Regions from separate parts of the Streptomyces purpurogeneiscleroticus genome, predicted to be linked through region 2. Evidence: riboswitches for the same ligand, from Rfam matches in the RefSeq annotation. Region 2 holds a riboswitch; the other holds the start of a gene.
The links. A riboswitch is a leader RNA that binds a small molecule or an ion and turns the genes downstream of it on or off. The one in region 2 is predicted to bind S-adenosylmethionine.

Region 1 (7,087 bases), on a different contig from region 2:
CGCGTTGAACCACTTGACGGTGCCCTGAGCCATTCCTAACTCCCCTATTGCTGGCCCTTGCGCAGGACCGCACTCCGCGGACCCGGGTCAGACCTCACCCCCAAGGAGGGTGTGCGCCGGAACGCGTCGACCGCCGCTGAATGTATCTGCACCAATGCCCAGCGCAACAGGTCAATCGGACGAGAATTCTGCCCACGACCATTCGCCGATTTGCGGCGAAGTCTAAATAATTCAGGGCAAGCCGGGCCGGGCATAGCTCATCAACGCGACAAAATGCGCACACACTTTGGGCACATCTTGTCGCGTTCTCATATGCGTGGGGCACGCGCGCGAAGAGGATTCACCTCAACTGTATCGCCTTTAACGACATGGAATCGCCCCGTCCGCTTTTGCTGCGGACGGGGCGATTCCGGGAGGCATATGCGGGCACCCACGAGACGATGCACAGGGGGCGCACACAGGGCGCACTAAAGGCGTGCGCAGGCGGCGACGGACTTCAGCAGCCGCCGGCCACCGCGGGGATGATCGAGACGCCCGCGCCGTCCGGCGTCGGGGTCTCCAGGCCCTGCTCGAAGCGCACGTCGTCGTCGTTGACGTAGACGTTCACGAAGCGGCGCAGCTTGCCCTGGTCGTCCAGGACGCGGGCCGAGATGCCGTTGTGGTTCTTCTCCAGGTCCGCGATGACCTCGGAGAGGGTCGCGCCCTCGGCGGCGACCTCGGCCTGGCCGCCGGTGTAGGTGCGGAGGATGGTGGGGATGCGGACGCTGACGCTCATGGGGTTCTTCTACCTTCCAGGTTCCGGGAAAACGAGTACATGGGCTCCGCGGCGCGGCGGAGCTGGGAGGCGGCGCGGGCCCGCCGAACGGGCCCGCCGGAACCCCCTACTTGTCGAGACCGGCCTCGCGGAACGCGTCCAGGCTCGGGCGGATGGTCGCGGTCGGGCCGGTGGTCGGCGCCACGGCGTCCAGCGTCTTCAGGCCGTCACCGGTGTTGAGGACGACGAGGGACTTCGCCGGGTCGATCTGCCCGTTCTCGATGAGCTTCTTGGTGACGCCGACGGTCACGCCGCCCGCGGTCTCCGCGAAGATGCCCTCCGTACGGGCCAGCAGCTTGATCGCGTCCACGACCTGCTCGTCGTTGACGTCCTCGACCGCGCCGCCGGTGCGCCGGGCGATGTCCAGCACGTACGGGCCGTCGGCCGGGTTGCCGATGGCCAGCGACTTGGCGATGGTGTTCGGCTTCTGCGGGCGTACGACGTCGTGGCCGGCCTTGAAGGCGGTGGACACCGGCGAGCAGCCCTCGGCCTGGGCGCCGAAGATCTTGTACGGCTTGTCCTCGACGAGGCCGAGCGCGATGAGCTCCTTGAGCCCCTTGTCGATCTTCGTGAGCTGCGAGCCCGAGGCGATCGGGATGACCAGCTGGTCCGGGAGCTCCCAGCCGAGCTGCTCACAGATCTCGTACGCGAGCGTCTTGGAGCCCTCGCCGTAGTACGGGCGGAGGTTGACGTTCACGAAGCCCCAGCCCTCGCCCAGCGGGTCGCCGATGAGCTCGGAGCAGAAGCGGTTGACGTCGTCGTAGTTGCCCTCGATGCCGACCAGGTCGCCGCCGTACACCGCGGCCATGACGACCTTGCCGGCCTCCAGGTCGTGCGGGATGAACACGCAGGAGCGGAAGCCCGCCCGGCGCGCCGCGGCGCCGACCGCACCGGCCAGGTTGCCGGTGGAGGAGCAGGACAGGGTGGTGAAGCCGAAGGCGCGGGCGGCCTCGACGGCGATCGCCACGACGCGGTCCTTGAAGGAGTGCGTCGGGTTGCCGGAGTCGTCCTTCACGTACAGGCCGCCGGTGACGCCCAGCTCGGCGGCGAGGCGGTCGGCCTGGACCAGCTTGGTGAAGCCCGGGTTGAGGTTGGGCTTGTCGGCCACGTCGGCGGGGACGGGCAGCAGCGGCGCGTAGCGCCAGATGTTGTTCGGACCGGCCTCGATCTGCTTCTTCAAGCCCTCGGGGTCGCCGCTCGGCAGGTCGTATGCCACTTCGAGCGGCCCGAAACATTCCTGGCACGCGAAGATCGGGCCGAGCGGGAAGCGCGTACCGCACTCGCGGCAGGACAGCGCGGCGGCGGGACCGAGGGAGACGGTGGAGGTGGTTTCTGCAGCTTGCACAGCCATGGAGGCGAGGCCCTTTCTCCTCATCTTCCTCGCGGCGCATCTCGCCGCGAGACGGATTTGGCACCTTCCCTAGCCGGGAGCCTCGCGCGGCGGACTTCAGTGTCCTGGCGGCAAGACCGGCTGGAGGGTTGCCGGGGCTTCAACGGGCCGTATCCCTCTGCCCCTCTGGATGAGCGGTATGGCCTGCGTTCGAAACACAGGCGTTTGTTCAGCGGTGACCCCGGCATGCGGTGGTCATCCGCGTTGTTCAAGACTGTAACCGAAGGCGTGCACGGTTGAGATAGTCGTCCGATGCGCGAGATGGATCACTTTAGGGAGACGGATACGTGCTGGAAGAGGTGGAGCGCTGGCTGGCCGGCCGCTCCTGGTCTGCCGCCGACCGACCGCTCGACCAGCTGCTGGCCGCGAAGAGCCGCACCGGGCAGACGGTCAGCGTAGTGCTGCCCGCGCTCGACGAGGAGGCCACGGTCGGCACGATCGTGGAGATCATCCGTCGCGATCTGATGTCCGCGGCGGCGCCCCTGGTCGACGAGCTGGTCGTGGTGGACTCCGGCTCCACCGACCGCACCGCCGAGGTCGCGGCCGCCGCGGGCGCCCGGGTCGTGCACCGCGACGCGATCCTGCCGCGGCTGGCGACGGTGCCCGGCAAGGGCGAGGTGCTGTGGCGCTCGCTGCTGGCCACCGGCGGCGACATCGTCTGCTTCGTCGACGCCGACCTGCGCGAGTTCTCCGCCGCCTTCGTCTCCGGGATCGTCGGGCCGCTGCTCACCGACCCCGAGGTGCAGTTCGTGAAGGCGATGTACGACCGGCCGCTCGGCGAGGGCGCCGGCGGCCCGAAGGCGGGCCAGGGGGGACGGGTCACCGAGCTGGTGGCCCGCCCGCTGCTCAATCTGCACTGGCCGCAGCTGGCCGGCTTCGTCCAGCCGCTGGGCGGCGAATACGCGGCCCGCCGGTCGCTGCTGGAGCGGCTGCCCTTCCCCGTCGGGTACGGCGTCGAGCTGGGCCTGCTGGTCGACGCGCTGCACACGGTCGGCCTGGACGCGCTGGCGCAGGTGGACGTGGGCGTGCGCAAGCACCGGCACCAGGACGGGCAGGCGCTCGGCCGGATGGCCGCGGCGATCTACCGCACCGCCCAGCTCCGGCTGGCACGCGGGCACCTCGTACGGCCCCGGCTCACCCAGTTCGACCGCGGCGAGGAGGGCGGGTTCGTCCCGCGGACGACCGACGTGGACACCGAGGAGCGGCCGCCGATGCGCGGCATACCGGAGTACGCGGAGCGGCGCGCGGCATGAGGACGGGGCGGCCGCACGTTTGAGCGGATCTGTCGCGGGTTAGGTCATCGGCATGGTCTCCTCCAGCTCAGGTGCCCAGGTTCTCGTCGCGTCCAACCGCGGTCCGGTCTCCTACGCCTTGGGCGAGGACGGCACGCTGACCTCCCGGCGCGGCGGTGGCGGTCTGGTCTCCGGCCTGTCGGCCATCGGCCCGGACGCCGGGGCGGTGTGGGTGTGCGCCGCGCTCGGCGACGGCGACCGCGAGGCGGCCCGGCGGGCCGCCGCCGGCGACGGGCTGCTGGACCCCGGCGACACCGGCGGACAGTCCGTCCGGATGCTGGACATCGCGCCCGAGGTCTTCGCCGACGCGTACAACGGCGTCGCCAACTCCGTGCTGTGGTTCGTCCACCACCTGCTCTACCAGACGCCGCTGGAGCCCGCGTTCGACGCGGATTTCCGCAGCCAGTGGGCGTCGTACGAGGCGTACAACGCCGCCTTCGCCGACGCGCTCGCCGAGGCCGCGGCGCCCGGCGCGGCCGTCCTCGTGCAGGACTACCACCTCACGCTGGTCCCGGGGCTGCTCCGCGAGCGCCGCCCCGACCTGCGCATCGGCCACTTCTCGCACACCCCCTGGGCGCCGCCGGACTACTTCCGGCTGCTGCCGGACGACGTGGCGGCCGAGGTGCTGCGCGGCATCCTGGGCGGCGACCGGGCAGCATTCCTGACCCACCGCTGGGCCGCGGCGTTCGCGGAGTGCTGCGCCGTGGTGCTGGGCGCCGAGGTCGCCAGAGACGGGGACGCGGGGCTGCGCGTCACGTACGAGGGCCGGACCACCCGGCTCGGGGTGCACGGCCTGGGCGCCGACGCGGACTTCCTGCGCGAGCGCTCCCGGCAGCCGGACGTCGACGAGCGGCTGGCGGACCTGCGCGGGCAGATCGGCACCGGAGAGGACGGCGCGCCGCGGAAGACGATCGTCCGGGTGGACCGTACGGAGCTGTCGAAGAACATCGTGCGCGGCCTCCAGGCGTACCGGCGGCTGCTGACCGACCGGCCCGAGTGGCGCGGCCGGGTGGTGCACATAGCGTTCGCCTACCCCTCGCGGCAGGACCTGGCGGTGTACCGGCAGTACACCGAGGAGGTCGGGCGGCTGGCGGAAGAGATCAACGACGAGTTCGGCACGGACGGCTGGCTGCCGGTCGTGCTGCACGTCAAGGACGACTTCGCGCGCTCCCTGGCCGCCTACCGGCTCGCCGACGTCGCGCTGGTCAACCCGATCCGCGACGGCATGAATCTGGTCGCGAAGGAGGTGCCGGTGGTGTCCGAGGCGGGCTGCGCGCTGGTGCTCTCCCGGGAGGCCGGGGCCTGCGCGGAGCTGGCGGAGGACGCGCTGGTGGTCAATCCGTACGACATCGGGGGCACGGCCGAGGCGCTGCACGCGGCGCTGACCATGCCGCTCGATGAGCGGGCCGAGCGCGCCAAGCGGTTGGCGGCGGCGGCGACGGCGCTGCCGCCGGCGCAGTGGTTCCTGGAGCAGCTTCGGGCGCTGCGGGGCTGAGCCGGCCGGGTTCCGGGGTGCCCCGGGCGGTGGGCTTTCCGGCTGTCCCGCCGTTGTGGCTGGTCGCGCAGTTCCCCGCGCCCCTGGGGCTGCGCCCCTGCGGGGCGCGCCCTCAGGCGTGCGTCGCGATCGCTTCTGCCAGCCTCGTCAGCAGTTCGACGACGCCCTGTGGGCCCGGTACCACCAGGTCCGCGCGGTCCGCCAGTTCCTCGGCGCCCTCGCCCGCCGTCGCCGAGCTGCACACCAGTACTCCGGGCAGGCCCTCGGCGCGGAGCGCGTCGACGGCGGCGTAGGCGGCCAGGTCCCCGAGGTCGTCGCCCGCGTAGAGAACCGCACCGGCCTCCACCTCGCGTACGTACGAGGTGAGCGCGACGCCCTTGTCGACGCCGGGCGGGCGCAGCTCCAGGACGAAACGGCCCGGCTCGACGATCAGGCCGTGCCGCTCGGCGAGCGCGGCCAGCGGCGCGCGCAGCGCCTCGAAGGTGCCCTGCGGGTCGGCGGTGCGGCGGGTGTGCACGGCGACGGCCCGGCCACCCTTGGTCTCGATCGCGGCCTCGATCGTGGCCTCGATCTCGGCGTCGGCCGGCCCGTCCTGCCAGGCGCCTGAGTCCGCCAGCAGGCCCGGCAGCTCGGCGGTCGCCGCGGCGACGCCCGGCGGCGGCGCGGGCGCCTCGATCCGGCCGGTGGCGGCCTCCCAGCGCTCCGCGCCGTAGTGGCCGAGGACGACGAGGTGGTCCAGGCCGTCCGCGTCGGCGAAGCCGCCGAGCCGGACGGCCGTCTCCGCCGGACGGCCGGTGATCACTACGACGGCGCGCAGCAGCGGGGCGAGGCGTGTGAGCGCTTGGACCACGCCGGGGTGCGCGCGGGCCTGCTCGGGGTCGGGGACGATGCCGGCGAGGGTGCCGTCGAAGTCGAGCGCGACGACGGTGTCGGCCGGCCGGGCGAGAAAGCCGGCCAGGCCCGCACGGCCCGCTTCGGTCATCGGCTGCGCGAGGAGGTTCTCGGGGCTGCCCATGGGGCCGAGCCTATCGGTGGGGCGGGGCGTACGGAGGTCGTACGACGATCTCCAAGACGGCCGTCAGCGACGGGCCCGCCGCTGCTCCCGCACCCGGCGCAGGCGATTCACCGTCACCGGGTCGTGGGCCAGGGCCCGCGGGTCGTCCAGGAGGGCGTTGAGCAACTGGTAGTAGCGGGTCGGCGAGATGCCGAGCCGCTCCCGTATGGCGCGCTCCTTGGCGCCGGGCCCGGACCAGGAGCGGCGCTCCACGGCGAGCACGGCCTCGTCACGCGCTGACAGCCGCTCGGACGGCGATTCGGGGACCACACGACCACGATAGCCCCGCGGTACGACATCCCTACTGATCACCCGGCCGGGCGCCCCGCACCCGCCGGGCGTCACCGCGTCGCGCTGTCCGCCTCGTCCGCGGTGTTCTGGATGTCGGTGAGCACCGATGCGGGGTCGCCGTTCTTGCCGACCGCGTCGCCCATCTTGGCCTTGATGGTCTTGCTGACCAGCGGCCAGGAGGTCTTGTCGGCGGGGTAGAACTCCGCTTCCGGCAGCTGCTTCAGGAAGCCGTGCAGCTTCTTGTACTTGTCGTCGGCGAGCATGTTCTGGGAGGCGGAGACGGTGACCGGCAGCAGGCCGTAATCGCCGGAGAACCGCATGACGTTGTCCTCGTTGTAGACGAAATCGAGGAACTTGCCGATCTCGGCGCGGTGCCCGTTCTGCTTGAAGCCCATCATCCAGTCGGCGACGCCCATGGTGGACTTGGCCGGGCCGGTGATGCCGGGGAGGGCAACGGTGCCGTAGTCGACGCCCTTGGACTTGGCCTGCTGCATCAGCGTGGGGTGGCCGTTGAGCATGCCGACCTGGCCGCTCGCGAAGGCGTTGAAGCCGTCCTGCCGGTTGAGCTTCGCGGGGTCGGTGCCGGTCAGGCCCGGGGTGACAAGGTTGTCCTTGACCCACTTGAACGTGCGGATGTTCTGCCGCGAGTCGATCGTGTACTTGCCGATGGAGTCGGTGTAGCCGCCGTCCCCGCTCAGCATCCAGATCATGGTCTCGGCCTGGGTCTCCTCGGGGCCGAGCGGCAGCGCGA
Region 2 (7,087 bases):
GGGAAGGCGCCGCGGAGTCCGGCATGGGCCGCCGCAAGCTGATCCGCAACACCATGTTCGGCGCACTGGCCCTGGTGCCGCTGTCCGGTGTGGTGCTGCTGCGCGACCTCGGTCCGCTGCCGGAGAAGAAGCTCCGCACCACGGGCTGGAAGAAGGGCATCCGCCTGGTCAACCAGTCCACCAACCTCCCGCTGCGTCCCGAGGACATCGCGGTCGGCTCGCTGACGTTCGCCAAGCCCGAGGGCCTGGAGGACGACGATCACGAGTTCAACACGAAGATCGCCAAGGACGCCCTGATGCTCGTGCGGATCCAGCCGCAGAACATCAAGGACAAGCAGGAACTTGAGTGGTCGCACGAGGGCATCGTGGCGTACTCGAAGATCTGCACCCACGTCGGTTGCCCGATCTCCCTGTACGAGCAGCAGACGCACCACGTGCTCTGCCCCTGCCACCAGTCCACCTTCGACCTTTCCGACGGTGGCCGCGTGATCTTCGGTCCGGCCGGCCACGCCCTGCCGCAGCTGAACATCACGGTGAAGGACGGCTACCTCGAAGCCGTCAGCGACTTCGCGGAGCCCGTCGGCCCGAGCTTCTGGGAGCGCGGATGAGTAACGAGACGAGCGCGACCAACGCGCGCCGCGGCCAGGCGCCGCGGGGCGAGCGGATCGCCGACTGGGCGGACGGCCGGCTGGGCATCTACAGCCTCGCCAAGTCCAACATGCGCAAGATCTTCCCGGACCACTGGTCCTTCATGCTCGGTGAGATCTGCCTCTACAGCTTCATCATCATCATCCTGACCGGCGTCTACCTGACGCTGTTCTTCCACCCGAGCATGGCCGAGGTCGTCTACCACGGCTCCTACGTGCCCATGCACGGCATCCGGATGACGCAGGCGTTCGAGTCGACGCTGGACATCAGCTTCGACGTCCGCGGCGGCCTGCTGATCCGGCAGATCCACCACTGGGCCGCGCTGGTGTTCCTCGCCGGCATGATGGTCCACATGATGCGGGTGTTCTTCACCGGCGCCTTCCGCAAGCCGCGCGAGGTCAACTGGCTGTTCGGCTTCCTGCTGTTCGTCCTGGGCATGTTCACCGGCTTCACCGGTTACTCGCTCCCGGACGACCTGCTCTCCGGCACCGGTGTCCGCTTCATCGAGGGTGTCATCCTGGCGATGCCGCTGGTCGGCTCGTACCTGCAGATGTTCATCTTCGGCGGGGAGTTCCCCGGCCACGACATCATTCCGCGGTTCTTCACGGTGCACGTCCTGCTGCTGCCGGGCATCATGCTCGGCCTGCTGGTGGCGCACCTGATCCTGGTCTTCTACCACAAGCACACGCAGTTCCCGGGTGCCGGCAAGACCGAGAAGAACGTGGTCGGCATGCCGCTGCTGCCGGTCTACATGGCCAAGGCCGGAGGCTTCTTCTTCCTGGTCTTCGGTGTGATCTCGGTGATCGCCGCGATCGCGAGCATCAACCCGGTGTGGGCCATCGGTCCGTACCGTCCGGACCAGGTGTCCACCGGCGCCCAGCCCGACTGGTACATGGGCTTCGCCGAGGGTCTGGTCCGTGTCATGCCCGGCTGGGAGTGGGTGATCCCGGGCGGCTACACCATCAACTTCGGTGTGCTGATCCCGATCATCATCTTCCCGCTGGTCCTGGCGGCCATCGCGGTCTACCCGTTCATCGAGTCCTGGGTCACCGGCGACAAGCGTGAGCACCACCTGCTGGACCGCCCGCGCAACGCCCCGACCCGTACCGCCTTCGGTGTGGCCTGGCTCTTCGCCTACCTGGTCATGCTCGTCGGTGGCGGTAACGACCTGTGGGCGACGCACTTCCACCTGTCGATCAACTCGATCAGCTGGTTCGTCCGGATCGCGTTCTTCGTGGGCCCGGTGCTCTCCTTCATCATCACCAAGCGGATCTGCCTGGGTCTGCAGCGGCGCGACCGCGACAAGGTGCTGCACGGACGCGAGTCCGGCATCATCAAGCGGCTGCCGCACGGTGAGTTCATCGAGGTGCACGAGCCGCTCACGCAGGACCAGATGCACATGCTCACCCAGCACGAGCAGCCGAAGCCGCTGGAGATCGGCCCCGAGGTCGACGAGAACGGCGTCAAGCGCAAGATCAAGCGCTCGCAGAAGCTGCGCGCCAAGCTCTCCAAGGGCTTCTACGGCGAGGACAACGTCATTCCGAAGCCGACGGTGGAGGAGTACGAGGAGATCACCAGCGGCCACGGCCACCACTGATCTCCACGGGGGAGCGGTACCGACACCGTGACCCCGAGCACGTAGCAGAGAACGCCACCCAGAGGGCCCTGTCCGAGCACCGGACGGGGCCCTCCGGCGTATCCCCGGGCCCGATAGGCTCGCTGTGAAGATTCTTGACTCACCCAGGAGCGTGGACCATGAACGTTGTGACCCCGGATGGCGGCGGCAGCGTGGCGGCCCGCACCTGGCCGGGCGTGCTGAACGCCCTCCTCGAAGGCCATGACCTCTCCGCCGACTCCACCGAGTGGGCGATGGACCGGATCATGCGCGGCGAGGCCAGCGACGCGCAGATCGCCGGCTTCGCGGTGGCGCTGCGCGCCAAGGGCGAGACGGTCGCGGAGATCTCCGGGCTGGTCCGCGCGATGTACGAGCACGCCAACCTCATCGAGGTGCCGGGCCGCAGCGTGGACATCGTCGGCACCGGCGGCGACGGCGCCAAGACCGTGAACATCTCCACCATGTCCTCGGTCGTGGTGGCCGGCACGGGCACGAAGGTCGTCAAGCACGGCAACCGCGCCGCGTCCTCCGCCAGCGGCGCCTCCGACGTCCTGGAGAAGCTCGGCGTGAACCTGGACCTGACGCCGCGCCGGGTGGTGGAGGTCGCCGAGGAGGCCGGCATCACCTTCTGCTTCGCGGTGAAGTTCCATCCCTCGCTGCGGCACGTCGCGCCCGCCCGCAGCCAGCTGGGCATCCGTACCACCTTCAACGTGCTCGGCCCGCTCACCAACCCGGCCAAGGTCGCGGCCCAGGCCACCGGCGTCGCGGACGCCCGGATGGCGCCCATCCTGGCCGGCGTTCTCGCCGAGCGCGGCTCCTCCGCGCTGGTCTTCCGCGGCGACGACGGCCTGGACGAGCTGACGACCACGGCCACGTCCACGGTGTGGGTGGTCCGGGACGGCACCGTGCGCGAGGTGCCCTTCGACCCGCGCGACGTCGGCATCGAACTGGTGCCGGTGGAGGCGCTGCGCGGCGCGGACGCCTCGTACAACGCGGACGTCGCCCGCCGCCTGCTGGCCGGGGAGACCGGTCCGGTACGGGACGCGGTGCTGCTCAACTCCGCCGCGGCGCTGGTGGCCCTGGACCCGACGGACGCCCCGCTGAACGAGCAGATCGCGGCGGGGATGGCGAGGGCGGCGGAGTCGATCGACTCCGGTGCGGCACAGCGGGTACTGGACCGGTGGGTGGCCGCGTCGAACGCGTAACCGCCTACGACGCGAGGGGTGTCCGTATCCCGGACACCCCTTGCGGCGTTCCGATCATGTGGCATGATTCTCGCCAGGTCACGAGTGACAGCGATTAGGCCCCGGCTTGCTGTCCGGCAACCCTCCGTCCGTGGCGGGGTGCCCCGGGTGATGACCAGGCCGCAGGCAGCAAGGTCTGCGGCAAGCGCGGATCCCTCGCCAGGGATCCTGGTTATCGAGGGAGCTCTTCCGTGATGCAGCGAATGCGATAGGGCCGGTCGGCCCCTTTTTCCGAACACCCCGCCTGTGGCGCCCCTCTGTTCTGTACCAGGTGTCCGTGCGCCCGCGGGTCCTTCCACGCCCCGTGCGTGTCATTCGCCTACTCCGTACGCCTCCGGGAGACTCCGCCATGTCCGTGCGCCCTGAAACCGTCCTCGCCACCGCCGACTCCGCCGACGCCGACCCCGCCTGCACCGCGCCGCTCCCCGTCCTCGGCCGCGACGTGCGCGTCCCGCTCGTCACCGGCGGCGAGGTCGGCTACGCCGCGCTGGACTACGCCGCCAGCGCCCCGGCCCTGCAGCGGGTGTGGGACGACGTGGCCGCGTACGCGCCGTACTACGGGAGCGTGCACCGCGGCGCCGGGTACCTCTCCCAGCTGTCCACCGACCTCTTCGAGAACAGCCGGCAGACGGTCGCGGAGTTCCTCGGCTGCCGCGAGACGGACCAGGTGGTCTTCACCCGTTCCACGACCGACTCGCTCAACCTGCTGGCCGGCGCGCTCCCCGCGCACACCCGGGTGTTCGTCTTCGAGACCGAGCACCACGCGTCGCTGCTGCCCTGGGAGCAGCGCGCGGATGTCGAGGTGACGTACCTGAACGCCCCGCGGACCCCGCAGCAGGCGGTCGACACGCTGGAGAAGGCGCTCGCCGAGCGGGAGCCCTACGGCCCGGCGCTGGTGTGCGTGACCGGCGCGTCGAACGTGACCGGTGAGCTGTGGCCGGTGCGCGAACTGGCCGCCGCGGCGCACGCGCACGGCGCGCGCATCGTGCTGGACGCCGCGCAGCTGGCCCCGCACCACCCGGTGGACATCGCCGAGCTGGACGTGGACTGGGTGGCCTTCTCCGGCCACAAGCTGTACGCGCCCTTCGGGTCCGGCGTGCTGGCCGGGCGCGCCGACTGGCTGCAGGACGCCGAGCCGTACCTGGCCGGCGGCGGCGCGAGCCGCAAGGTCGCGCGGCGCGAGGACGGCGGCGTGCAGGTGGAGTGGCACACCACGGCGGCCCGCCACGAGGCCGGTTCGCCGAACGTGATCGGGGTGTACTCGATCGCCTCCGCGTGCAAGGCGCTGACCGAGGCCGGGTTCGGCAACCTGGTCGCGCGGGAGCAGGAGCTGATCGCGAAGGTGCGGGCGGGGCTCGCCGAGGTGCCCGAGGTGAAGGTGCTGTCGCTCTTCGGCGACGACGCGCCGCGGGTGGGCGTGCTGTCGTTCGTCGTGGAGGGCTGGAACAGCTCGCACTTCGCGGCCGCGCTGTCGGCGGAGTACGGCATCGGCGTACGGGACGGGCTGTTCTGCGCCCACCCGCTGGTGCGCACCCTGCTGGGCAGCGACCCGCAGGACCCGGGCGAGTGCGGCGCGCCGGACGCCCGGCCGGGGGAGCGGTCGCTGAACGCCATCCGGGTGAGCTTCGGGGCGGGGACGCCCGATGAGCACGTCGAGCGGTTCGTCACCGCCGTGACGGAGCTTGTGCGGGACGGTGCGAAGTGGTCCTACCGGACCGAGGAGGGGCGCTGCGTGCCGGATCGCGGCGCAGCGGCCTGAGCCGCGGAAGAACCGGCCGGTGGTGGTCCTGCTGAGGGACCGCTGCCGGCCGGTGGCCGTTCGGCGTTCAGGATTGTCCTCAAACGCCGGACGGGCTTGAGGGTCAGCTTTCGAGCCCGATCGCGAACGCCGCCTCCAGGTCGTGCTGGGAGTACGTGCGGAACGCGATGTGCGTCTCCGTGGAGGCGACGCCGGGGACCTTGCTGATGCGGCCGGGGATGACGTCCGCGAGGTCGTCGTGTTCGCGGACCCGGACCATCGCGATCAGGTCGTGCGCGCCGGTGACCGAGTAGACCTCGCTGACGCCCTCGATCGTCGCGATCTTCTCCGCGATCTCCGGGATCCGGTCCACGCTGGTCTTGATGAGCACGATCGAAGTGATCACGGTTGGCTCTCTCCCTCGGTCGGCCGTTCTGTGGGCTCCACCCTACCGGGGGCCCCGGCGGGGGCCTGCGGTGGAGCGTCCGGTACGTGGTAGCGGACCCAGGCGTACAGGAAGCCCAGCACAAAGCCGACGACGTGGGCCAGGTAGGCGACGCCGGGGCCGTTGACCGCGCGCTGGGCCGCCAGCCACTGGAGGACGAACCAGAAGAGCAGCACCGCCCAGGCGGGGAAGCGCAGCGGCAGGAAGAAGAGGAACGGGAAGAGGCTGGTCACCCGCGCGCGGGGAAAGAGGTACAGGAAGGCGCCGAGCACGCCGGAGATCGATCCGGACGCGCCGACCAGGGTCTGGCCCGACTCGGCGTGCGCCGCCGCGTATCCCATCAGGGCCACGTAGCCGGTCAGGATGTAGAAGACCACGAAGTGCAGCCGGCCCATCCTGGCCTCGGCCATGCCCCCGAAGACATAGAGGAAGAGCATGTTGCCCAGCAGGTGCAGCCAGCTGCCGTGCACGAAGAGCGCGGTGAGCGGGGTGAGCAGGGCCTGCGGGTCGCCGCTCCACAGGTCGCGCGGGATGACGCCCCAACGGGCGAAGTACGCGCTCTGGGCCTGCAGGAGCGATTCACCGGTGCCGTGTATCCCGTTCAGCCCCGAGGCCGGGCCGATGACGAACACCACGCAGCAGATGCCGATCAGGATGTTGGTCATCCGGGAGAACACGGTCCGCGGGGACGGAAACGAGGCCGACATGAAGTGATCATGGCGTAATAGCCACAAAGGGGACAGAGTGCCTCGCCGTGTTCCGGTACCCGGGCGGGGACGGCACCCGGTCGCCACCAGGCCGTAGGGTTACGGGCAGTACTTTCCGTACCTCCGCAGTTCGACGGCGCACCGCGAGAGCCCGCACAACCGCACCACGCTTGACGAAAGAGGACGACACAATGGCTGTTCCCCTGCCGACGGCCGAAACCCGGTGGCGCTGCACTCTGTGCGGCAACCTCACGCGTTTCGACGTGACCCGCCAGTCCAAGGTGGTGGAGTACGTCCACCTCGACCTGGCCGGTGAGCCCAAGGTTGAGGAGCGCGAGGTGCTCAGTGAGAGCATCGAGTCCGTCCGCTGCCGCTGGTGCAACGCGGTCGACCAGATCGAGCTGGTGGACCGCCCCGGCGCGGACGCCTGAGATCGGAGCGGTGCAGCAGTGGTGGAGCGTCCAGCAGGGCATGAGGGGGAAGAGCGCGACCCGGAGGCCGGTGCGGCCGACGAAGTGCTCGACCGTCCCCTGCCCGAGGGCGTGCGGCGCCGTGTCGTGGCGCTCACCGCGGAGTCCTTCGGCGGCCTGACGGTCGCCGAACTCCCCCCACCTCTGCGGCAATACGCCCGTTTTACGCCATCCCGGCGGGTGAAGTTCGCGGGCAACGCGATGGCCGCGGCCCTGGAGA

Region 1: another riboswitch for S-adenosylmethionine. It lies ahead of thrC (threonine synthase); the one in region 2 lies ahead of CCS38_RS14655 (aminotransferase class V-fold PLP-dependent enzyme).

What each region holds. Positions count from the first base shown of each region.
Region 1 is NZ_NHSG01000174.1:10,671-17,757, reverse strand. Features, by position in the region: gene CCS38_RS10655 (cold-shock protein) at 1-33, opposite strand, end outside; gene CCS38_RS10650 (MoaD/ThiS family protein) at 497-775, opposite strand; gene thrC (threonine synthase) at 882-2,165, opposite strand; SAM riboswitch class I at 2,183-2,341, opposite strand; gene CCS38_RS10640 (glucosyl-3-phosphoglycerate synthase) at 2,492-3,457, shown strand; gene CCS38_RS10635 (alpha,alpha-trehalose-phosphate synthase (UDP-forming)) at 3,510-4,991, shown strand; gene CCS38_RS10630 (trehalose-phosphatase) at 5,104-6,006, opposite strand; gene CCS38_RS10625 (DUF3263 domain-containing protein) at 6,070-6,315, opposite strand; gene CCS38_RS10620 (extracellular solute-binding protein) at 6,387-7,087, opposite strand, start outside.
Region 2 is NZ_NHSG01000226.1:2,101-9,187, forward strand. Features, by position in the region: gene qcrA (cytochrome bc1 complex Rieske iron-sulfur subunit) at 1-608, shown strand, start outside; gene qcrB (cytochrome bc1 complex cytochrome b subunit) at 605-2,245, shown strand; gene trpD (anthranilate phosphoribosyltransferase) at 2,404-3,468, shown strand; SAM riboswitch class IV at 3,545-3,661, shown strand; gene CCS38_RS14655 (aminotransferase class V-fold PLP-dependent enzyme) at 3,857-5,266, shown strand; gene CCS38_RS14660 (Lrp/AsnC family transcriptional regulator) at 5,370-5,651, opposite strand; gene CCS38_RS14665 (rhomboid family intramembrane serine protease) at 5,648-6,397, opposite strand; gene CCS38_RS14670 (hypothetical protein) at 6,589-6,828, shown strand; gene CCS38_RS14675 (NYN domain-containing protein) at 6,847-7,087, shown strand, end outside.